Regions from separate parts of the Kitasatospora sp. NPDC059827 genome, predicted to be linked through region 2. Evidence: riboswitches for the same ligand, from Rfam matches in the RefSeq annotation. Region 2 holds a riboswitch; each other region holds the start of a gene.

Region 1 (7,313 bases), on a different contig from region 2:
GGCGTGGGTGAACACGTCGTTCCAGAGCCGGGCCTCGAGGTGGCTCTCGGTCTTCGGCAGGTAGAAGTAGGGGCCGGAGTTGGGGTCCTCGGCGCCCTTGGCGATCAGTCGGGCCGCGTTGTGGAAGAAGTACAGGCCGAAGTCGACGAACGCGCCGGCCACCGGGACGCCGTCGACCAGCAGGTGGTTCTCGTCCAGGTGCCAGCCGCGCGGGCGGACCACGACGGTGGCGAGTTCGGCGGCGGGCTTGAGGGCGTAGGCCTTGCCGGCCGAGCTGGTGAAGTCGATCCGGCCCTCGAAGGCGTCGATCAGGTTGACCTGGCCGCTGACCACGTTCTCCCAGGTCGGGGAGGTGGCGTCCTCGAAGTCGGCGAGCCAGATCCTCGCCCCGGAGTTGAGCGCGTTGATGACCATCTTGCGGTCGGTGGGGCCGGTGATCTCGACCCGGCGGTCCCGGAGGGCGCGCGGCGCCTCGGCGACCTTCCAGTCGCCGGCCCGGACGTCGGCGGTCTCGGGGAGGAAGTCCAGCATGCCGGCGCGGGCGATCTCCGCCCGTCGGCCCTTCCGCCTGGCCAGGAGCTCCTGTCGGCGGCCCTCGAAGGCACGATGCAGGCCCACCACGAAGGCGACCGCCTCCGGGGTGAGCACCTCCTCGGCCCGATGGACGCGCGGTCCGGCGACAGTGACGACCGGAGCGGCGGGGGAGGCGCCGACGGGCCCCTGAGCTGCAGCCATGAGCAGGACACTCCTAAGACGGTTGAGCCTGGCGAAGGGAGCTCCGGTGGGAACTTCCTCGGGAACTTCCTCGATCGTTACCCGCCTGTCGGCGGGTTCGATTCTGTAAGGTGGAGACTAGTTTCCGCGATACAGAATTTCAACGGTTTGTTGAAGAGGTCGCCGGGACTCTACTCCTCCCCGACAGCGAAGGGAACGCCGGTGGTTGCGACCCCCGACACAGCATCGACGACAGGCGCCGACCGCGCGAGCGGCGGCGTGCAGTCCGTCGAGCGCGCCTTCCAACTCCTGGAGGCGCTGGCCGACTCGGGCGGCGTGGCCACCCTCAGTGAGCTCTCCACCAGCTCCGGCCTCCCGATGCCGACCATCCACCGACTGGTTCGTACCCTCGTCCAGCAGGGCTATGTCCGCCAGGACACCGCCCGCCGCTACACCCTCGGCCCCCGGCTGATCCGGCTCGGCGAGACCGCCGGCCGCCTGCTCGGCAGCTGGGCCCGCCCGTACCTGGCCGAGCTCATGGAGGCCACCGGCGAGACCGCCAACCTGGCGGTGCTGGAGGGCGGCGAGGTGGTGTACGTCGGGCAGGTGCAGTCCCGGCGCTCGATGCGGATGTTCACAGAGGTCGGACGGCGGGTCCAGCCGCACTGCACGGGCGTCGGCAAGGCGCTGCTCGCCCAGCTCCCCGAGGACGAGGCACGCGCGGTCCTGGGCCCCAACCCGCTGCCCGCGCACACCGAGTACACCCTCACCGACCCGCAGGAGCTGATGGACCAGCTCGCCGAGGCGCGCGAGCGCGGGTACGTGGTCGACGACCAGGAGCAGGAGATCGGCGTCCGCTGCATCGCCCTCGCCGTCCCGGGCGCGCCGACGCCCACCGCGCTGTCCGTCTCCGGCCCGGAGGCCCGGATCCGGGCGCTGGAGGAGCAGGCGGGGGCGTCCGCACTGGTGCCGGTGATGCACCAGATCGCGGCCCGACTGGGGCAGGTCCTGGCACCCTGACGATCCGTCAACCCACCTCAGGCGAAGGCTAGATACGACGAGGGCCGGCGCCCGCCGTTCGAGTGGCGGTGGGCGAGTTGCGCCGCTGCCGCGGCCACGGCTCGGACACCCTGGTGCGGACGCGGCCCGCGACGGTGCGGGCCGCCTGAGCACGGGAACAGGGTGAACGGCGTGGAGCAGCACGGTGCGCGGGGCGGCACGGGGCGCAGGAGGTTCGGCCGGGCCGGATTGCTGGCGGCGGTGACGGCGGGCTGCGCGGTGGCCTCACTGGCCGCCGGGCCCTCCTGGGCGGTGCGGCATCCGGTGCCGCGACCGGATCTGGGCGTCGTCGCGCCGGGCGCGCCCGAGGCGTCCATCCTGCCCGCCGTGGCCGCCAGGCCGTCCGACTCCGACCTGGAGGTGGTCCGGCTCGACCCGGATCCCGCGCCGTCCGGCGGCACCACCACCGTCAATGCCCTCATCGCCAACCGGGGCCCGGACACCACCGCCTCGCCCTTCACGGTGGTGGTCACCCTGCCGAAGGGCGTCGCCCCCGAGGGCCCGTACTTCCCCGAGGACTGCGAGGTCGCGGAGCACGGCCGGCAGGTGCGCTGCGTCTTCGGCCCTGGACTGAAGGAGGGGCGCACCAGGACCGCCCTCGTCCCGGTCTACCTCTCCCCCGACCTGCCGCTGGGCACGCTCGGCGGCGGCTCGGTCGAGGTGCACAGCGTGGACGACCGGGACAAGGGGAACAACCGGCAGCCATTCGACATCAGGGTCGTCGAGACGGCCTAAGGCTCACGAACCGGATCGCCCCACCGGTCATCGGCCGCCGGCGAGCGGCTGCCGGACGTCCGATGACCAGTGGGGCGGGCTCGTGGTGACCGGTACACGTGGTTACCGGTGGCCGTGGTTACCGGTAGACGCGGACGTAGTCGGCGGCCATGGTGATCGGGGTGTTCCCCTGCGGCGCCGGGTGGTACTTGCCGGCGCTCACCGAGAGGTTGAGGATCAGGTACGCCGAGAAGTTGGCCCCGACGCCCTTGCCGTCCGAGAACACCTTGACGCCGTTGACGTACCAGTCCACCGAGTTGGCGCCGTAGTAGGTGCCGATGGTCACCCACTGGTCGGTGCCGACGGCGCTCGCGTCGGTGTAGTAGTCGGGGTTGCCGGGGTTGACGTGGTTGGTCAGCTCCAGCAGGTTCGGGTTGTCGGGGTGGTACTCGAAGGAGTCGATCTCCCCGTTGCCGTTCTTCCAGGTCCACAGGGCGGGCCAGGCGCCGGTGCCGGCGGGCAGCTTGACCCGGGTCTCGGCGTAGTCGCCGGTCTTGACCTGGAAGCCCTCGGCCGAGCCCTCGGTGGTCAGGAAGCCGGTGTTCCAGGACTGCTTGCCGTTCTCCAGCGTCGGCCCGCCCGGGGTGGCCGTGAAGGTGGCGACGCCGTTCGCGACGGTGACGTTGTTCTTGTTCAGCCAGTCGAGCTTGTTGTCGTCCGGGTTGTGGTTCCCGTACTTGTAGGAGGTGCTCTTGTCGCCGACCCAGCGCTGGCCCCAGTTGATCGGGCCGTTGAACTCGTCGGACCAGGTCAGCGACTTGCCGGCGATCGGGGAGGACGGCGCGGGGGTCGTCGGGGTGGCCGTGGCGGTGGGGGTCGGCGTCGCGGTCGGGGTCGCAGTCGCGGTCGGAGTTACGGTGGGCTTCGCCGTCGGGGTCGCGGTCGCCGTCGGGGACGCGGTCGCCGTCGGGGTCGCGGTCGCCGTCGGGGACGGGGTCGGGGACGGGGTCGGCGTGGGCGTACCCGTGGCCGAGACCACCAGCTGCTGCGAAGGCAGGTTGTGCCAGGCGCCGCCGAGGTCCTGCCAGAAGCCGAACTGGGTGTACGTCCCGGCGGCCAGGGTGCGGGCGGCGCTGGTGTAGGTGAGTCCGCCGGGGCAGATCTGCACGTTGCTCGCGTTGCCAGGGAAGTCCAGGTTGGTGCCGCGCGCGTCACGGACGCCGACGCCGACGGTCTTGGCGGTGAAGCAGGACGAGGAGTGCAGGGCCAGCGAGGCGGTGCCGGCCCTGCCGGCGATCATGGTGGCGGGGGCGAGCCGGTCCTGGGTGACGGTCGGGCCGGTGGCGGCCTGGGCGCCGGAGACGGACGGCAGGCCGAGCAGGCCGGCGCCGGTGATGGCGAGCGCCCCGGTCGTGGCGAGGGCGGTGTTGCGGCCGCGGTGGGACGGACGGGCGTGGCGGGGCGCGCGACGGCGCCGGGCAGGCTGGTGCATGGGGATCCTCTGCCACGCCTGCGAGGTGAGCTGTCGGATTCGGGCTGCAGTTGCCCGGCCGCCTGTGGAGCGGCTTCACCCCTAGCCACGCCCCGCACGCTGGTGCGTACGGGCCGGGCGCTGACCTTGGTTCCCCCGCTCCCGTCCGCTGTGGTGCTCGGGTACTCGCCGGCGGGTGGACGGGACTCGGCGTCCCGGCGGCGGGGTCCGCGACAGCGGACGACGACTGCAGGCTAGGCAGGCCGTCCGTGGACGGACAACCTGATCAAGCAGGTTGTCGCGCAGCTCACAGTGGTGTCGATCAACGACGCTGCGTGGCGGCCGAGTTGATCACTGGAGCAGACTCCGGCCCACGGTCCCGCCGGGCCCGCCCGGGTCGCCGGTCGCACACGGTGCGCGGCGCGGCGGTGGCGGACCGTGCGTGACCGCCGTGGCGTGGAGCCGCCCGAGTCCGCCCCATCGGATAAATTGGAGCCCTGGGATTTTCCGCGGTGCACAAGAGCACCGGCCGGAGCCGTACGACCCGTCCCCCGTTCCAGAGAAGAGGTTCCGCCCCACCATGACCGCGCCCCTGCCCGCCTTCGCCGGCCGTACCTACGTCTTCCGGGCCGACAACGGCGCGGCCTTCCGCAACTCCTACTCGGCCGACGGCACCCGGCTGCGCTGGGAGGGCCTCGGTGAGTCGGCGGGCCAGTGGGAGGACGTGCGGCTGCACGTCGCCGAGGTCGCGCCGGAGATCTACTTCATCAGCTGGACGGAACAGAGCGGGATCACCGTCAGTCACGTGATGGACCTCAACGCGCTGACCGTACGGGCCTTCTGGACCTTCGAGGGCGAGGGCGGCCGGGTCGGCCAGCTGCACACCGGGACGCTGGAGCGGGTCGCCTGACCGGCGCCGGAATGGACCGAACCCCCGGGAGCCTCCGGGGGTTCGGTGCGTTCCGCGGGCGGCGCCGTCAGACGGTCTGGCCCGGGTGGCCCGGCTGGTTCGGGACCTTGAGGTGCTGGGACAGCCACTCCAGCGAGGACGGCAGCAGGGCGCTCCAGGTCTCGAAGTTGTGGCCGCCGTTCTCGAGCATGCTGTAGGAGACCTTCATCGGGCTCCTCGCGGCGTCGATGAACGCCTCGGTGTCGTGCTTGTAGTTGCCGTCGCCCTTCTTGGTGCCGGCAAGCAGCACGGAGACGTCCGGCTGCGGCAGGTTCTTCAACCGCCACATCAGGTCGGCCTCGTCGCGGCGCTGCCTGCTGCCGCCGAAGAGGTCGCCGGTGGTCGGGTCGTCGGCCGCCTCGTAGTACCCGGACAGGGACACGGCGGTCGGGAAGACGTCCGGGTGGCGCATGGCCAGCTTGAGCGCGCAGTAGCCACCGGTGGAGTTGCCCATGAAGGCCCAGGCCCGGGGGTCGGCCGAGACCCGGTAGCTGGCCTGGATCGCCGACGGGACGTCCTTGGTGAAGTACGTGTCGGACTGGGCGCCGCCCGGGATGTCCTCGCACTCGGTGTCCTGCGGCAGGGCGGGCGAGGGGCGCATCAGGACCATGACGGTCGGCTGCATCCGGCCCTCCTGCAGCAGCTTGAGCGCGGCGCCCGGGTAGTTGAAGCGGGTGATCAGGTTCTCGGCGATTCCTGGGAATCCGGTGCTGACGATCACGGCCGGGAACTGCTTCTGCGCGTACTCGGGCTGGAAGTACTGCGGTGGCAGGTAGACGAAGCCCTCGGTCGACAGCCGGCTCTCCTTGCCGTCGATCCGGACCTTGCGGATCTCGCCGGACTGGCTGGGCTCACGGCCCATCGCGCCGCCGCCCTTGACCGACGCCTGGCCTATGGTCTCGACCAGCAGTCGGCCGGAGGCGTCCGCCTTGTTGTGGATGACGACCGGGCCGGTGCTGCCCGTGCCCATCAGGTCGTCCCAACTGCTGTAGAAGGCGAAGTAGTTGTTCGCCACCAGCCCCAGCGCGGCGAGCACCGCCAGCTGGGTCGCGAGCAGCGCGCCGATCCGGCCGAGCACCGCCTGCCAGCTCTTCCGGGCGAGTCTGGGCCAGAGCCAGACCGTGCCGACCATCACCACGACCGCCATCAGCACGGCCAGTGCCAGCACCTTGTGGCTCGTCAGACCCATGTTCCAGTTGCTCCCACGCCTCGAACTCCCGCCCCTCCGCTCAGGGACATCCGAGGAGGTCACCCCGGTTCCCCCACCGGGGCGCGCGCACCAACCCTAGCGGGAGCTGGGAGGAAGCTGATCGGGGGCTGTGGGCAGGCGGCGAACAGATGACAGAGTTCAACTTTCAGATAACAGATAACAGCGAACGGATAACAGATAACAGATTTCGAAAGTTGTTCTCTGTCATCTGTTCGCCGCCTTCTGTTATCCGTCACCTGTTAGCTGTCACCTGCTCGCCGTCACCTGCTCACCGCCGGGTCGCTACTCCCCCGCCGGCCGGGCCCACAGGCGCAGCCCCGCCGTGAGTTCACGCATGCAGCGGGCGCCGAGGTCCTGCGGGGAGCCGGAGCCGGTGACGGCGGCATCGGAGCCGGCCCACTGCTCCAGGGCCACCCGGATCGCCGCCGTGGCCGCGGCCGCGGCCAGCCGGACCTCCAGCGGATCGGCGCCGTCCGGACAGCGGGCGGCCAGTACGCCCCGCAGCCGCGCCTCCGACCCGGCGTGGACCCGCTGCCAGGTGCCGTCCAGCCGCGGGTCGCGCAGCAGGTCGCGGGTCCAGTGCATCGCCTCGACGGCCGCGTCGTCGGCCGGGGTGAGCGACTCGACGGCCGAGCGCTCCAGCGCCTCGCGCAGCGGGACGTCCGCCGGGCTCTCGGCCAGCAGGTCCACCCAGCGCTGCCCGCCCGCCGCCAGCAGCGGGGCGACGGCGTCCTCCTTGACGGAGAAGTAGCGGTAGAAGGTGCGCAGCGAGATGCCCGCGGCGGCGGCGATCTCCTCAGCGGTGGTCTCCTCGGCGCCCTGCTCGGCGAAGAGCGCGGCGGCGGTGCGGGCGATCTCCAGCCGGGTGGCGTCACGGCGGCGCTGGGTCAGGGTCGGGCGTCCGGTCACAGGGGTCAGCGTACGCAAGCGATCACGGTCCCGACGCATCGCGCCCAGGTGGCACATCGAGACTTCTTGGCACAACGTGCCACATGGGCGTACCGTGTCTCTTGAGGTCGAGAGACCACGAACGAAGGAGTACCACCATGGAGCGCTTCAGCGGACGGAACGTCCTGATCACCGGCGGCGGATCTGGCATCGGCCAGGCGACCGTGCACCGGATCCTCGCCGAGGGCGGGAAGGTCGTCGCCGTCGACGTCAACGAGGACGGCCTGAAGAAGACCCTGGACCGCGCG
Region 2 (7,313 bases):
GCTGTTCTGCGCCCACCCGCTGGTGCGCACCCTGCTCGGGGACGAGGACGTGGCGCCCTCCGAGTGCGGGGCGCCCGAGCCCTCGCTGCCCGGTGAGCGCAGCCTGAACGCGATCCGGGTGAGCTTCGGCGCCGGCACGCCGGACGAGCACGTCGAGCGCTTCCTGGCCGCGGTCCGCGAGCTGGTCTCGGACGGCGCGGCGTGGAACTACCGCAACGAGGGCGGCCGTTGCGTGGCCGACACGCGTCGCGCGAGTTGAGTCCTACTCGTCCAGGCCGAGGGCGAAGGCCGCTTCCAGGTCGTGCTGGGAGTAGGTGCGGAAGGCGATCTGGGTCTCGGTGTGGGCCACGCCCGGGACCTTGTTGAGCCGGCCCGGGATGACCTCGGCCAGGTCGTCGTGGCGGCGCACCCGGACCATCGCCACCAGGTCGTACCCGCCGGTCACCGAGTACACCTCGCTGACGCCCTCGATCGCGGCGATGGCCTCGGCGATCTCAGGGATGCGGTCGACACTGGTCTTGATCAGGACGATGGCGGTGATCACAGTTCGGGCTCCTTGATGGGGTGCGGCCAGCGTATCGGGCCTCAGCCGGGGCGTCTCGGGGGGTGGCCGACCACCGTGCAGGCGTACAGGAAGCCCGCCGAGAAGCCGATCACGTGCACCAGGTAGGCCACCCCGGGTCCGGCCGAGTGCACCGACCACCACTGCAGGGCGAACCAGAGGCCGAGCACCAGCCAGGCCGGGAAGCGCAGCGGGAGGAAGAGGAGCAGCGGGACGAGGGTGGTCACCCGGGCCCGCGGGTGGAAGCGCAGGTAGGCGCCGAGCACGGCGGAGATCGCGCCCGAGGCGCCGATCAGGACCCGGGTGGAGTCGGGCGAGTGCGCCTCGGCGAGCGCGAAGCCGTACGAGGCGGTGCAGCCGGCGGCCAGGTAGAAGAGGAGGTACCTGGCCCGGCCGACCCGGCGCTCGACGGTCGGGCCGAAGACGTGCAGGAAGAGCAGGTTGCCCAGCAGGTGCAGCCAGCCGGCGTGCAGGAAGAGGCCGGTGAGGGCGGACACCGCCGGGTGCTTGCCGGGGGTGGGGGCGGCGGGGCAGCCGGGGACCGGGTCGGGGGCCTCGGCCAGGTGCCCGGCGGTCAGCGGGTGGCCGGTCAGCAGTTCGGCGGGGACGGCGCCCCAGCGCTGCTCGTACCGCTGCTCGGCGCAGATCCGGGCCTGGCCGGTGCCGTACAGGGGGTTGAGGCCGGCCGCCGGGCCGAGCAGGAAGACCAGGGTGTTGACCGCGATCAGGGCGTAGGTGACCGCCGGGGCGGGCAGCGCCGGGCGGCCGTCCCGCGCGTCGGTGTGGTCGGGGGCCGTGAGCGCCATGCGGCCAAGCATCCCTCCGGGCGCGGCAGGTGACACGGCGGTTTACGGCAGGTGGACTACTGGTCCGTCCGGCGGGGCGGGACGGACTCCGGTCATCTCAGCTGACCGGTGGTCCTCGTGGTTGCCCCAGGCAATAGGCTTGGGGCGGGCATTCCCGCCTCCCGCCGCCGACGCCGGGGCACCGGGGGAGCGCCCAGCCCGCCCAGGGACCAGCCGAGAGGACCCCCGATGACCGTCCCCGCTCCGACCGCCGAGACGCGCTGGCGCTGCACGCTGTGCGGCAACCTCACCCGCTTCGACGTGACCCGCTCCGCGCGGGTGACCGAGTTCCTGCACTTCGACCTGGCCGGCGAATCCCGGGTCGAGGAGACCGAGGTGCACAGCGAGACCGTGGAGTCGGTGCGCTGCCGCTGGTGCAACGCGGTGGACCAGGTCGAGCTGGTGGCCCGTCCGGGCGCCGAGGCCGCGGAGGCCCCCACCACGCAGGGCTGACCCCTCCAGTGCGGTGGGCGGTGCGCGACACCGCCGTCCACCGCACGGGACAATACAGACAAGACGCACGGAGCGTGACGACAGGGGCGGCCGCGGCCGCACCCGCTGGACCAGGATCGGAGCCGAGGACGTGGTGGACGCAGCGAGGGAGCCCGGCGAAGCGCAGGGGCTTCAGCCCGCTGCGCCGGCACCGGAGCCGGCCGCCGGGCCGGTCCTGTCCGAGACCGACCTCCCGGGGGGCGCCGGCGGGGCCCCGGCCGGTGCGGGTGCCGAGCGGGCGCCCGAGAAGCTGGACCGGCCGCTGCCCGAAGGGGTGCGCCGGCGGGTGGTCGGGCTGGCCTCGGACGCGTTGGGCGGGCTGCCGCCCGGGGAGCTGCCGCAGAGCCTGCGTCAGTACGTCAAGTTCACCCCCGCGCGGCGGGCCAAGTACGCGGCCACCGCGCTGGCGGCGGCGTTGGAGTCCGAGCCGGCCTTCCGGGTGCGGATAGCGGAGCGGCTGCGGCTGGGCCAGCCGGACCTGGTGAAGGCGCTGGAGTCGGGCACCGTCCCCGGCGCCGCCGATCCGATGGACGTCGCGGCCGCCGCCTACCTGGTGCGCTCGCCCGGCTGGAGCCGACTGGTCGCCGAGGCGGGCGAGGAGGCCGAGCGGGCCGGCGCCGAGGACGCGGCGGCGGAGGCCTCCCGGCAGGTGGAGAAGCTCCAGGCCGAGCTGGCCGAGGTGCGGGCCGCGGCGCGGGCGGACCTGGACCGCCAGCGCGCGGAGTTCGAGGGCGTCCGGCGGGAGGCCGAGTCGCTGCGCAAGAAGGTGCGGTCGCTGGAGAGCGACACCCGGCGGGCGCAGGCCGAGACCCGGCGGGTGACCGGGGAGCTGGAGGCGGCGCGGGCGCAGGCCACCGGGGAGCGCAGCGCGGCCGAGTCCGAGGCGCGGCGGCTGCGGCACCGGGTGTCCGAACTGGAGACCGCGGTCGAGCAGGGCCGCCGCTCGGCCCGGGAGGGCCGCAGCGTCGAGGACATGCGGCTGCGGCTGCTGCTGGACACCGTGCTGCAGTCGGCGCAGGGCCTCCAGCGGGAGCTGGCGTTGCCGGTCTCCCAGCTCCGCCCGGCGGACCTGGTGGAGGCGGTGGTGCCCGGGTCGGCCTCGCCGCACGACGTGGCCCGGCGCGGCCTGGCCGAGGACGACCCGGCGCTGCTGGACCAGCTGCTGGCGATCCCCCAGGTGCACCTGGTGGTGGACGGCTACAACGTGACCAAGACCGGGTACCCGGCGCTGCCGCTGGAGCAGCAGCGGATCCGGCTGCTGGGCGGGCTGGCGATGCTGGCCCAGCGCACCCAGGCGGAGGTCACCTGTGTGTTCGACGGGCAGGACCTGGACGTACCGGTCATCATGGCGCCACCGCGCGGGGTGCGGGTACGGTTCAGCCGGACCGGCGAGACCGCGGACGAGCTGATCCGCCGTCTGGTCCGGGCCGAGCCGCAGGGCCGTCCGGTGGTGGTGGTTTCCACCGACCGGGAGGTCGCGGAGGGCGTGCGGAAGGCGGGTGCGCGCCCGGTGGCCTCGGTGCTGCTGCTGAACCGGCTGGCCCGGCCCTGAGCCGGTCCTGAGCCGGTCCTGAGCCGGTCCTGAGCCGGGACGGGGGCTGTGACGGCAGGTCAGTGGGATTTCCGTGCGGGTGTGCGGATCCGGTGAAGTCAGTGGGGGAACCGGAGTTCACGCCTTCGGGGGAGTGGCAAAACGGGTAGATCTTCACTAGGGTCTGGCGTCAAACCTATTTTCCGGAATCTCACCTGATCAGGTGAGTCCGATGGAAGAAGGAGCCGGTCCCTTGGCCTCCCACCGCCGTCCCAAGCAGCCGAGCCGCGCGCGGGTCTCCGTGCTCACCGCTGCTGCTGCGACCGCGGTCGCCCTCTCCGCCCAGGTCGCCGCGCATGCCGCGCCGCAGCCGAACAAGAGTGACGTCAAGGCGCAGATCGACCAGCTCCAGCAGGAGCAGGAGCAGGCGGCCGAGAAGTACAACGGTGCCAAGGAGCGCTCCGACCAGCTCCGCAAGCAGGCCGACCAGCTCCAGGACCAGGTGGCCCGCAGCCAGGACCAGATGAGCCAGCTCCAGGTGGGCCTGGCCCAGGTCGCGGGTGAGCAGTACCGCACCGGCGGCATCGACCCGTCCGTCCAGCTGATGCTCTCCTCCGACCCGTCCGGCTACCTGGACAAGGCGTCGAGCGTCCAGCAGGCCAGCACCACCCAGACCGAGGCGCTCAAGGGTCTGCTCGACCAGCAGCGCCGGCTGGACCAGGAGAAGGCCGAGGCGGCCGCCGTGCTCGCCTCCCTGGACTCCACCACCAAGGACCTCAACCAGGCCAAGGCGGACGTCAACACCAAGTTGAAGACCGCCCAGGACCTGCTGAACTCGCTCAGCGCCGCCGACCGGGCCGCGCTCCGGGCCCAGCAGCAGCAGGACGACCGCGCCTCCCGCGGCGCCGACCGGGTCGACCTCAGCAACCTGCCGCCGGCCAGCGGCTACGCCGCCGTGGCGGTGGCCAAGGCGATGAGCAAGCAGGGTTCGCCGTACGTGTGGGGCGCCACCGGGCCCTCCACCTTCGACTGCTCGGGCCTGATGGTCTGGGCGTACGGCCAGGCCGGCGTCTCGCTGCCGCGCACCTCGCAGGAGCAGGGCCACATCGGGACCGCCGTGACGCTGGCCACCGCCCAGCCGGGTGACCTGGTGATCTACGGCGGCGACATGCACCACGTCGGGATGTACATCGGCAACGGCATGGTGGTCCACGCGCCGCACACCGGTGACGTGGTGAAGGTGATGAAGGCCGACGCGATGTCGATCAACACGATCCGCCGGATCTGACGGTCCGGTACCTCCCCGAGGGGCCGGTTCCGGCCCTGTGATCCGCGCCACCTCCGGTCGGGGGTGGCGCTTCGGGTTTGCGGACCGGGTGGGCCGGACGGTGAGAGTCGATCAGCTTTGCGTGCGCCGGTGATCACCATCAGTCATTTTCACAAAAGAACATGGGTAATCTTCCGTCTTTTTTCTGACAAGGATTTGAACGGATCACGGTTCAGTTACTAGGGTCGTGCTCCGAACCACCGCACAGTCGATCACCCAGCCTGGGTGGCGGCGGTGGTTACCGCCGAGTTCGCGAAACAGCGGGGCAGGTCGAAGCGACTGCCCGACAGGGGAGCCCAGTAGTCGGGGGCGCTGCGGAGCGGAGCCGGGGAACCACACGTTCCTCCGGGGTGAATCGGCGCCAGGTCGGCCGTAGGTGAGGCCGGTGAGGCGTCGTAGGGCATGCTTCCGGCCCGAACCCGTCAGCTCACCCGGTAGGCGGCGTAGGAAGAAGGAGTCCGCCTTCGTGGCGTCCCATCGTCGTCCCAAGCCCGCCAGCCGTGCCCGCGTCTCGATCCTGACCGGTTTCGCCGCCGCCGCCGTCGCGCTCTCCGCGCAGTCCGGCGCGCACGCCGATCCGCAGCCGACCAAGGACCAGGTCAAGGAGCAGGTCGACCAGCTCAACGAGCAGGCCGAGCAGGCGACCGAGAAGTACAACGCCGCGCAGGAGAAGCAGCAGGAGCTGGAGAAGCAGGTCTCCGGCCTCCAGGACCAGGTGGCCCGCCAGCAGGCCCAGGTGACCGACCTCCAGGGCGGCCTGGCCGAGATCGCCGGCGAGCAGTACCGCAACGGGGGCATATCCCCGACGGTCCAGCTGATGTTCTCCTCCAGCCCGGACAACTTCCTCAACCAGGCCGGGGCGCTGAACCAGGCGGGCAGCACCCAGAAGAACCAGCTCAAGCAGCTCCAGGACCAGCAGCGCAAGCTGGACCAGGACCGCACCGAGGCCCAGGGCAAGCTCGGCGAGCTGGAGTCCACGACCCAGCAGCTGAAGGCCTCCAAGGACGAGGTCCAGAACAAGCTCAAGGCCGCCCAGGACCTGCTCAACACGCTGACCGAGCAGGAGCGCCAGGCGATCAAGGCGGCCGAGGACAAGGCCGCCGCCGACGCCAAGGCCAAGGCGGACGCCGCCGCGAAGGCCGCCACCCCGGACCGCGCCTCGCGCGACAACAGCCGCAGCGACCTCGGCTCGGGCTCCACCGCCGCGCCGGTCAAGATCGCCCCGGGCAGCTCGCACGGTGCCGCCGCGCTGGCCGCCGCCGCCACCAAGGTCGGCAGCCCGTACGTCTGGGGCGCCACCGGCCCCAGCTCCTTCGACTGCTCCGGCCTGATGGTCTGGGCGTTCAACCAGGCCGGGGTGTCGCTGCCGCGCACCTCGCAGGAGCAGGCCGGCGCCGGCACCCGGATCGGCTCGGACATCTCCCAGGCCCAGCCCGGCGACATGCTGATCTTCTACGGCGACGCCCACCACGTCGGCATCTACGCGGGCAACGGCCAGGTGCTGCACGCTCCCAAGCCGGGTGCGTCGGTGCGCTACGAGGCCGTCTCCAACATGCCGCTGGCCTCCATCGTGCGGGTCTGATCCCCAGCCACGCGTTCACGGGCCCGGCCCTCCGTCACGGAGGGCCGGGCCTGCGGCTTTTCCGGCGACTCGACCTGGTGTCCGATTAGGGGTCAAATATTCGGGTCGGTAGGGGTTTGGACTCACTTGCCCGGACTCGCTAACGTCTGCCACCGGACTCCCGCTCGACGGCCGCCCACCGGGGCGCGGCCGCGGGGCCGCGCCGCAGGACTGGAGCCGTTGCCGCATGCCCGTGCACCGTCGTTCCCAACTGCTCGCCCGTGCGCTGGTACTGACCGCGGCCGCCACCACGGCCCTGGGCGTGGCGACCGCCGGCAGCGCCCAGGCCGCCCCCGGGGCGCCGGACGCGCCCGACCGCAAGGACGTCAAGGCCCAGGTCGAGCAGCTGTACGACGAGGCCGAACAGGCCTCGGAGAAGTACAACGCCGCGCAGGAGGCGCAGAAGCGGCTGCTGGGCGAGACCACGATCCTCCAGGGCGAGGTCGCCGCCGCCCAGGAGCAGCTCAACGAGCTGCGCGGGGACCTCGCCACGGTCGCCGGGGCCGAGTACCGGGGCGGCGGGATGACCCAGACCGCCCAGCTGATGCTCTCCAGCGACCCGGAGGCCTACCTCACCCGCGCCCGCACCCTCGGCCAGGCCGCCGAGCGCCAGCAGGAGACCCTGCACGAGCTGGTCACCCGTCAGCGCCGGCTCGACCAGCGCCGCACCGAGACCGCCGCCAAGCTCGCCGAACTGGACGAGGCCCGCCGCTCGCTCGCCGAGAACAAGCAGCAGATCCAGCAGCGCCTCGCCAAGGCGCAGAAGCTGCTCAACAGCCTGGGCGCCGTCGAGCGGAACCGGATGGTCGCCCAGGACGCCCGGGAGGCCGAGCAGCGCGCCACCCGCGGCACCGACCGGCTGGACCTCGGCAACGCCCCGGCCGCCTCCGAGCGCGGGGCGGCCGCGCTGGCCGCCGCGGTGCGGATGGTCGGCT
Region 3 (7,313 bases), on a different contig from region 2:
GCCGGCCGCGGGGGCGCGTGCGCCGGTGGTCCGGGCCCCTCCGGTCCAGCGGTTACGGTCGACCCATGCCAGCTCAGCCCGAGGGCGCCCAGCCCGCCGCCCAGCCCGACCCGCAGCTCTTCACCTGGGAGTTCGCCGCCGACCCGTACCCCGCCTACGCCTGGCTGCGCGAGCACGCCCCGGTGCACCGCACCACGCTGCCGAGCGGGGTGGAGGCCTGGCTGGTGACGCGCTACGCGGACGCCCGGCAGGCGCTCGCGGACGGCCGGCTCTCGAAGAACCCGGCGCACCACAGCGGGCAGGCGCACCGCACCGGCCGGGTGGGCATCCCGGGGGAGCGGCAGGCGGACCTGATGACCCACCTGCTGAACATCGACCCGCCGGACCACACCCGGCTGCGCCGCCTGGTGTCGAAGGCGTTCACGCCGCGCCGGGTGGCGGAGTTCGAGCCGCGGGTGCAGCAGCTCACCGACCGGCTGATCGACGGCTTCGCGCAGCGCGGTTCGGCGGACCTGATCCACGAGTTCGCGTTCCCGCTCCCCATCTACGCGATCTGCGACATGCTCGGCGTTCCCTCCGAGGACCAGGACGACTTCCGGGACTGGGCCGGAATGATGCTGCGACACACGAAGCCGGGCCACGGCGGTGGCCAACGCGGCGGCGTGGGGCGGGCGGTGAAGCAGATCCGCGCATACCTGCTGGAGCTGATCCACCGCAAGCGGGCGGACCTCGGGGACGACCTGATCTCCGGCCTGATCCGGGCGAGCGACCACGGCGAGCACCTGACCGAGAACGAGGCCGCCGCGATGGCCTTCATCCTCCTCTTCGCCGGGTTCGAGACGACGGTGAACCTGATCGGCAACGGGACGTACGCGCTGCTGCGCAATCCCGGGCAGCGGGCCCTGCTGCAGGAGTCGGTGGCCCGCGGCGAGACCGCGCTGCTGGAGACCGGGATCGAGGAACTCCTGCGCTACGACGGGCCGGTGGAGCTGGCGACCTGGCGGTTCGCGACCAGTGCGCTGACCATCGGCGGGGTGGAGATCCCGGTCGGGGATCCGGTGCTGGTGGTGCTGGCGGCGGCGGACCGCGATCCGGCCAGGTTCTCCGACGAGAACACCCTCGACCTGGCCCGGAGCGACAACCCGCACCTGGGGTTCGGGCACGGCATCCACTACTGCATCGGAGCTCCGCTGGCCCGGCTGGAGGGGCGGTCCGCGCTGGCCACGCTGCTTTCCCGGCTGCCGGATCTGCGACTGGCCGAAAGCCCGGAGAATCTGCGCTGGCGGGGTGGCCTGATCATGCGTGGATTGCGCGAACTTCCGGTCGAATTCAGTCCGGAGCCCCGGTCGCCGCACAGTCGTCCTGAGGCCACGACACGCTGACGAAGCATCCGGAACCGGCCACCGAGGGTGGTGTGAACAGCCATCAAACCGGACAAAGCCCCGCCGTTGGTAGGCGATCGAACACGGGCCGTAATTCTTGTGTGATGTCGGTGATATGAGCTTGTGATTCGTCTGAGGATCTGTCTAGTCTCCGTGGAGTTCGCAGCTGCGGACCTCGTGCGCGGACGCCGAATCCTGCCCGCCGCGTCACGGGAAACCGACCAGAACCCTGGGCAGGGGCGGGGGAACCAGGTTTGTTGCCGTTCCTCCACGGCTTGGGGTGAAGCCGCCCGCGCGGAGTCGATTCCGCAGACGGCGGCCGGGCCACCTCCCGGTCCGAACCCGACAGCTCACCTCGCAGGCGTGCGGAGAGGGACCTTCATGCTGTTCGTTGGAACCGGCCGTCATCGCCGTCGCACCCAGGCCGAGAAGGCCATCGCCGTCGCCGGTGTGGCCGGCGTCGGACTCGCACTGCCGCTCCTCTCCGCCACCGGCGCCTCCGCCGCCCCGGCCTCCGTCTGGGACTCCGTCGCCCAGTGCGAGAGCGGCGGCAACTGGAGCATCAACACCGGCAACGGCTTCTCCGGCGGCCTCCAGTTCACCCCCAGCACCTGGAAGGCGTACGGCGGCACCGCGTACGCGGCGCAGGCCAACCAGGCCAGCAAGGGGCAGCAGATCGCCGTCGCCGAGAAGGTCCTCGCCTCGCAGGGCCCCGGCGCCTGGCCGGTCTGCTCCCAGAAGGCGGGCCTGAGCAAGGGCGGCGCCCCGGCCGAGGTGGACACCTCCTCGGACGCCAAGCCGCAGAAGCAGCAGGCCCAGAAGCAGCAGGCGCCCAAGCAGCAGGCCCCCAAGGCCGCCGCCAAGCCCGCCCAGCCGAAGCCGGTCCAGCAGTACGCGCCGAAGCACGCCGCGCCGAAGCAGGCCGAGCAGCCCGCCGCCCCGTCGGCGCAGCAGTACGCCCCCAAGCACGCCGCCCCGCGGGCCGCCCAGGCCCCGGCCGCCACGACCGGCCACGACTACACCGTCCGGGACGGTGACACCCTGTCGGGCATCGCCACCGCCCAGGGCGTGTCCGGCGGCTGGCAGGCGCTCTACGACGGCAACCGCACCACGGTCGGCGGCAACCCGGACATGATCGTGCCCGGCCAGGTCCTGCACCTGGGCTGAGCCGGACCGTTCCACGGCGAACGACACGCTGGACACGTAGGGGGCCGCGCCCGGCGGCCCCCTACGTCCGCGTTCGCCCGCCCCGGTGGGACGCCCCGGTGGGACGCACCGGTGGGACGCACCGGGACGAGCAGGTGAACTACCGGTGGGTAGCCGGGCCACACGGTGAGACGCAGCCCGGGCCGACGTGGCCCCGGGAGCCCGGGCGGTTAGGCTCTGGTCGTAACGACTCCGCAATCGTCCGGCCGACAGCACCACCCGCAGCCGGACCCTGCTTCCGCAAGGAGATGCTTCGTGCCGTCCATCGATGTCGTCGTAGCCCGTGAAATCCTCGACTCCCGCGGCAACCCCACGGTCGAGGTCGAGGTCGGCCTCGACGACGGCAGCACGGGTCGTGCCGCTGTTCCGTCGGGTGCCTCGACCGGCGCCTTCGAGGCGCTCGAACTGCGCGACGGCGACAAGAACCGCTACTTCGGCAAGGGCGTGGAGAAGGCCGTCCTGGCCGTCATCGAGCAGATCGGCCCCGAGCTGGTCGGCTACGACGCCACCGAGCAGCGCCTGATCGACCAGGCCATGCTCGACCTGGACGCCACCCCGGACAAGTCCTCGCTCGGCGCCAACGCCATCCTGGGCGTCTCGCTGGCCGTCGCGCACGCCGCCTCCGAGGCCAGCGACCTGCCGCTGTTCCGCTACCTGGGCGGCCCGAACGCCCACGTCCTGCCGGTCCCGATGATGAACATCCTCAACGGCGGCTCGCACGCGGACTCCAACGTCGACATCCAGGAGTTCATGATCGCTCCGATCGGCGCGGAGTCCTTCTCCGAGGCCGTCCGCTGGGGCGTCGAGGTCTACCACACCCTCAAGGGCGTGCTGAAGGAGCGCGGCCTGTCCACCGGCCTCGGCGACGAGGGCGGCTTCGCGCCGAACCTGGACAGCAACCGCGAGGCCCTGGACCTCATCACCGAGGCCATCCAGAAGGCCGGCTACGTGCCCGGCCGCGACATCGCGCTGGCCCTGGACGTCGCCGCCTCCGAGTTCTTCCAGGACGGCGCCTACCAGTTCGAGGGCAAGGCCCTGTCGGCCGCCGAGCTCATCGAGTACTACGCCGAGCTGGTCGCCTCCTACCCGCTGGTCTCCATCGAGGACCCGCTGGACGAGTCGGACTGGGACGGCTGGAAGGCCATGACCGTCAAGCTGGGCGACAAGGTCCAGCTGGTCGGCGACGACCTGTTCGTCACCAACCCGGCCCGCCTGGCCAAGGGCATCGAGACCGGCACCGCCAACGCGCTGCTGGTGAAGGTGAACCAGATCGGCTCGCTGACCGAGACCCTGGACGCCGTCGAGCTGGCCCAGCGCAACGGCTACCGCTGCATGATGTCGCACCGCTCCGGCGAGACCGAGGACGTCACCATCGCCGACCTGGCCGTCGCCACCAACTGCGGCCAGATCAAGACCGGTGCCCCGGCCCGCTCCGAGCGCGTCGCCAAGTACAACCAGCTGCTGCGCATCGAGGAGATCCTCGACGACGCCGCCGAGTACGCCGGCCGCGGCGCCTTCCCGCGGTTCAAGCACGAGGGCTGAGCGCGCCCGGGCCGGGCGGCGTCCGGCCCTGATCCCGGGGGCCCGAGGCCCCCGGTAGCGCACGCCTGACCGGTGCCCCGCCGCTCACCCCGTAGGGTGGACGGCGGGGCACCGTCGCGACCAGGAGGGGATACGGGAGATGGCTGGCTGGAGGATCCCGGGCTTGGCGGCCCGGCCTCGGTTCACGAGCCGGGCGACCGTCCTCGTCCTGGTGCTCTGCTCGCTGGTGGCGATCCTGGCCTACCCCACGCGGCAGTTCATCTCCCAGCGCGCCGAGATCTCCGCCCAGCGGGCGAAGGCCGACCACGCGCGCCAGCAGGTCGACCAGCTGCGCCGGGACAAGGCGCGCTGGCAGGACCCGGAGTACGTCAAGGCGCAGGCCCGCGCCCGGCTGCACTACGCGGTGCCGGGGGAGACCCCGTACATCGCGGTGGACCCGGCCGGTCCGGCCGCCCGGCCCTCCGCGCCGGCCGGTTCGGCCACCGCCGCCGACGCGGCCGCCGGCCCGGCGAAGGCCGACAAGCCCTGGTACACCAGCATCTGGGACTCGGTGGACGCCGCCGACACCGTCGCGCTGGCCCCCGCCGCACCCCGTCCGCTCCCCCCGTCCTCCGTTGGAGACCCCACCCCCCATGACCACTGAGAACCACCCCGCCGTCTCCGACGCCGACGTCGCGGCCATCGCCGCCCAGCTCGGCCGGGTGCCGCGCGGCCTGCGCGGTGTGGCGCACCGCTGCCCCTGCGGCAACCCCGACGTCGTGGAGACGGCCCCCCGGCTGCCGGACGGCACGCCGTTCCCGACGCTGTACTACCTGACCTGCCCCAAGGCCGCCTCGCTGATCGGCACCCTGGAGGCGGAGGGCGTGATGAAGGACCAGACGGCTCGGCTCGCCGAGGACCCGGAGCTGGCCGCCGCCTACCAGAAGGCGCACGAGGACTACATCGCCCGGCGCGACGCGATCGAGGTGCTGGAGGGCTTCCCGAGCGCCGGCGGCATGCCGGACCGGGTGAAGTGCCTGCACGTGCTGGTCGGCCACTCGCTGGCGGCCGGAGAGGGCGTCAACCCGCTCGGCGACGAGGCGATCGGCATGCTGGAGGACTGGTGGGCCAAGGGCCCGTGCGTCTCCCCGGCGGAGGTCGAGGCGGCCGGTGACCGGGTGCTGCGCAACCGTGCCAAGGACCAGGACCACGAGGCCGTGATCGCGGCCAAGCAGCAGAAGACCGCCGAGCGGGCCGCGAAGAAGCTCGCAGCCGAGGACGGCACGGCGGGGCAGGACGCGACGGCGGAGCAGGAGTCCGAGTGAGCACGACCCGCGTGGCCGCGATCGACTGCGGCACCAACTCGATCCGGCTGCTGGTCGCCGACCTGGACCCGGAGACGGGCGAGATCACCGACCTCGACCGCCGCATGATCATCAACCGGCTGGGCCAGGGCGTGGACCGCACCGGCCGGCTGCACCCGGACGCGCTGGAGCGCACCTTCGCCGCCTGCCGCGAGTACCGGGAAGTCATCGCGGGCTTCGGCGTCGGCCCGGAGCGCACCCGCTTCGTCGCCACCAGCGCCTCCCGGGACGCCGAGAACAGCGACGAGTACGTCAAGGGCGTGCGCGACATCCTGGGCGTCGAGCCGGAGGTGGTGAGCGGCGAGGAGGAGGCGCACCTGTCCTTCGTCGGCGCCACCAAGGAGCTGGCCGGCGGGCCCTTCCCCGCCCCCTACCTGGTCTTCGACCTGGGCGGCGGCTCCACCGAGTTCGTGCTCGGCGGGGCGCAGGTCCAGGCGGCGCGCTCGGTGGACATCGGCTGCGTGCGGCTGACCGAGCGGCACTTCGACGGCGCCGAGCTGCCCTCGCCGGAGCAGATCGCGCAGGCCCGGGCGCACGTGCGGGCCGAGCTGGACAAGGCCGAGGAGGTCGTCCCGCTGACCGGTGCGGCCACCCTGGTGGGCCTGGCCGGGACGGTCACCACGGTGTCCGCGATCGCCCAGGACCTGCCCGCCTACCAGTCGGAGCGGATCCACCACTCCCGGATCAGCCGCGAGCGGGTCGCCGAGATCGCCCGCGAGCTGCTGGCCGCCACCCACGCCGAGCGCGCGGCCATCCCGTCGATGCACCCGGGCCGGGTGGACGTGATCGCGGCGGGCGCGCTGGAACTGCTGGAGATCATGGACCGCACCGGCGCCGCCGAGGTGGTCGTGAGCGAGCACGACATCCTGGACGGCATCGCCTGGAGTACGGCCTCCTGACCGTCCGCAGGCCTTACCCCACCGGCCCCGGCGCCCCTTTCGGGGTGCCGGGGCCGGGGCGCGCCCGGGTGCGTGCGAGAACCTTCGTGAATTTCTTCACATGGCGATCCAGTCTTTCGTCGCACCCCGTGGCCCGCTACGCCCGAATTGTGAGACCGAAGGCCCTTCGGTCGTACGGCCCCTTGGATCGCAGGTCAGGCCTCGTTCAGGGTTTGAAAATCGAAATCACGAGCGGGAACCCGGGCGCTGTACGGATCGTTGCTGCTCAGCCGGGTCGTGCTCCGGCGCACGCTCGCGAGGGGCTCCCGGGGCCCGTGAGCCGGTGCGTCGGGCCGGATTTTGTGGGCGCGCAGTGTAGCACGGGGTGTCCATGAGCTTGTGACCGGGCTCACGAAGGCTGCTCCGGACGGTGCTGGATACTTTCGGATATGAGCACCACGGAGCGTCCTCGCATCCTCATTGTCGGCGGTGGTTACGTCGGCCTGTATGCCGCGATGCGCATCCTCAAGAAGATGCGCTACGGCGAAGCGACCGTCACGGTCGTCGACCCGCGGTCGTACATGACGTACCTGCCCTTCCTCCCCGAGGCGGCCGGCGGCAACGTCGCGCCCCGCAACCTCGTCGCGCCGCTGCGCAAGACCCTCAAGCAGGCGGAGGTGCTGACCGGGTCCGTCACCGGCATCGACCACGCCCGCAAGGTCGCGACCATCCAGCCGGCGGCCGGCGACAGCTACGAGCTGCCCTTCGAGTACCTGGTCGTCGCGACCGGCTCGGTCTCCCGCACCTTCCCGATCCCGGGTCTGGCGGAGAACGGCATCGGCATGAAGACGGTCGAGGAGGCCATCGGCCTCCGCAACCACGTCATGGCCCAGCTCGACAAGGCCGAGTCCACCTCGGACGAGGAGGTCCGCCGCAAGGCCCTGACCTTCGTCGTCATCGGC

Evidence for each region. Region 2 has a riboswitch for cyclic di-AMP ahead of ACFV8H_RS29410 (NlpC/P60 family protein). Riboswitches for the same ligand answer to the same signal wherever they lie in the genome.
Region 1: another riboswitch for cyclic di-AMP. It lies ahead of ACFV8H_RS25830 (hypothetical protein); the one in region 2 lies ahead of ACFV8H_RS29410 (NlpC/P60 family protein).
Region 3: another riboswitch for cyclic di-AMP. It lies ahead of ACFV8H_RS08680 (transglycosylase family protein); the one in region 2 lies ahead of ACFV8H_RS29410 (NlpC/P60 family protein).

Annotation. Positions count from the first base shown of each region.
Region 1 is NZ_JBHWIV010000045.1:59,458-66,770, reverse strand. It holds gene aceB (malate synthase A) at 1-735, opposite strand, end outside; gene ACFV8H_RS25840 (IclR family transcriptional regulator) at 937-1,734, shown strand; gene ACFV8H_RS25835 (hypothetical protein) at 1,906-2,508, shown strand; gene ACFV8H_RS25830 (hypothetical protein) at 2,627-3,979, opposite strand; cyclic di-AMP (ydaO/yuaA leader) riboswitch at 3,982-4,103, opposite strand; gene ACFV8H_RS25825 (MoaF N-terminal domain-containing protein) at 4,539-4,868, shown strand; gene ACFV8H_RS25820 (alpha/beta hydrolase) at 4,936-6,096, opposite strand; gene ACFV8H_RS25815 (TetR/AcrR family transcriptional regulator) at 6,400-7,026, opposite strand; gene ACFV8H_RS25810 (SDR family NAD(P)-dependent oxidoreductase) at 7,164-7,313, shown strand, end outside.
Region 2 is NZ_JBHWIV010000059.1:32,431-39,743, reverse strand. It holds gene ACFV8H_RS29440 (aminotransferase class V-fold PLP-dependent enzyme) at 1-259, shown strand, start outside; gene ACFV8H_RS29435 (Lrp/AsnC ligand binding domain-containing protein) at 263-544, opposite strand; gene ACFV8H_RS29430 (rhomboid family intramembrane serine protease) at 586-1,368, opposite strand; gene ACFV8H_RS29425 (hypothetical protein) at 1,597-1,860, shown strand; gene ACFV8H_RS29420 (NYN domain-containing protein) at 2,075-3,451, shown strand; gene ACFV8H_RS29415 (NlpC/P60 family protein) at 3,684-4,718, shown strand; cyclic di-AMP (ydaO/yuaA leader) riboswitch at 5,058-5,213, shown strand; gene ACFV8H_RS29410 (NlpC/P60 family protein) at 5,224-6,339, shown strand; gene ACFV8H_RS29405 (NlpC/P60 family protein) at 6,566-7,313, shown strand, end outside.
Region 3 is NZ_JBHWIV010000009.1:155,204-162,516, forward strand. It holds gene ACFV8H_RS08675 (cytochrome P450) at 66-1,382, shown strand; cyclic di-AMP (ydaO/yuaA leader) riboswitch at 1,592-1,762, shown strand; gene ACFV8H_RS08680 (transglycosylase family protein) at 1,764-2,549, shown strand; gene eno (phosphopyruvate hydratase) at 2,844-4,130, shown strand; gene ACFV8H_RS08690 (septum formation initiator family protein) at 4,294-4,773, shown strand; partial or broken gene ACFV8H_RS08695 (DUF501 domain-containing protein) at 4,745-5,281, shown strand; gene ACFV8H_RS08700 (exopolyphosphatase) at 5,431-6,372, shown strand; gene ACFV8H_RS08705 (NAD(P)/FAD-dependent oxidoreductase) at 6,801-7,313, shown strand, end outside.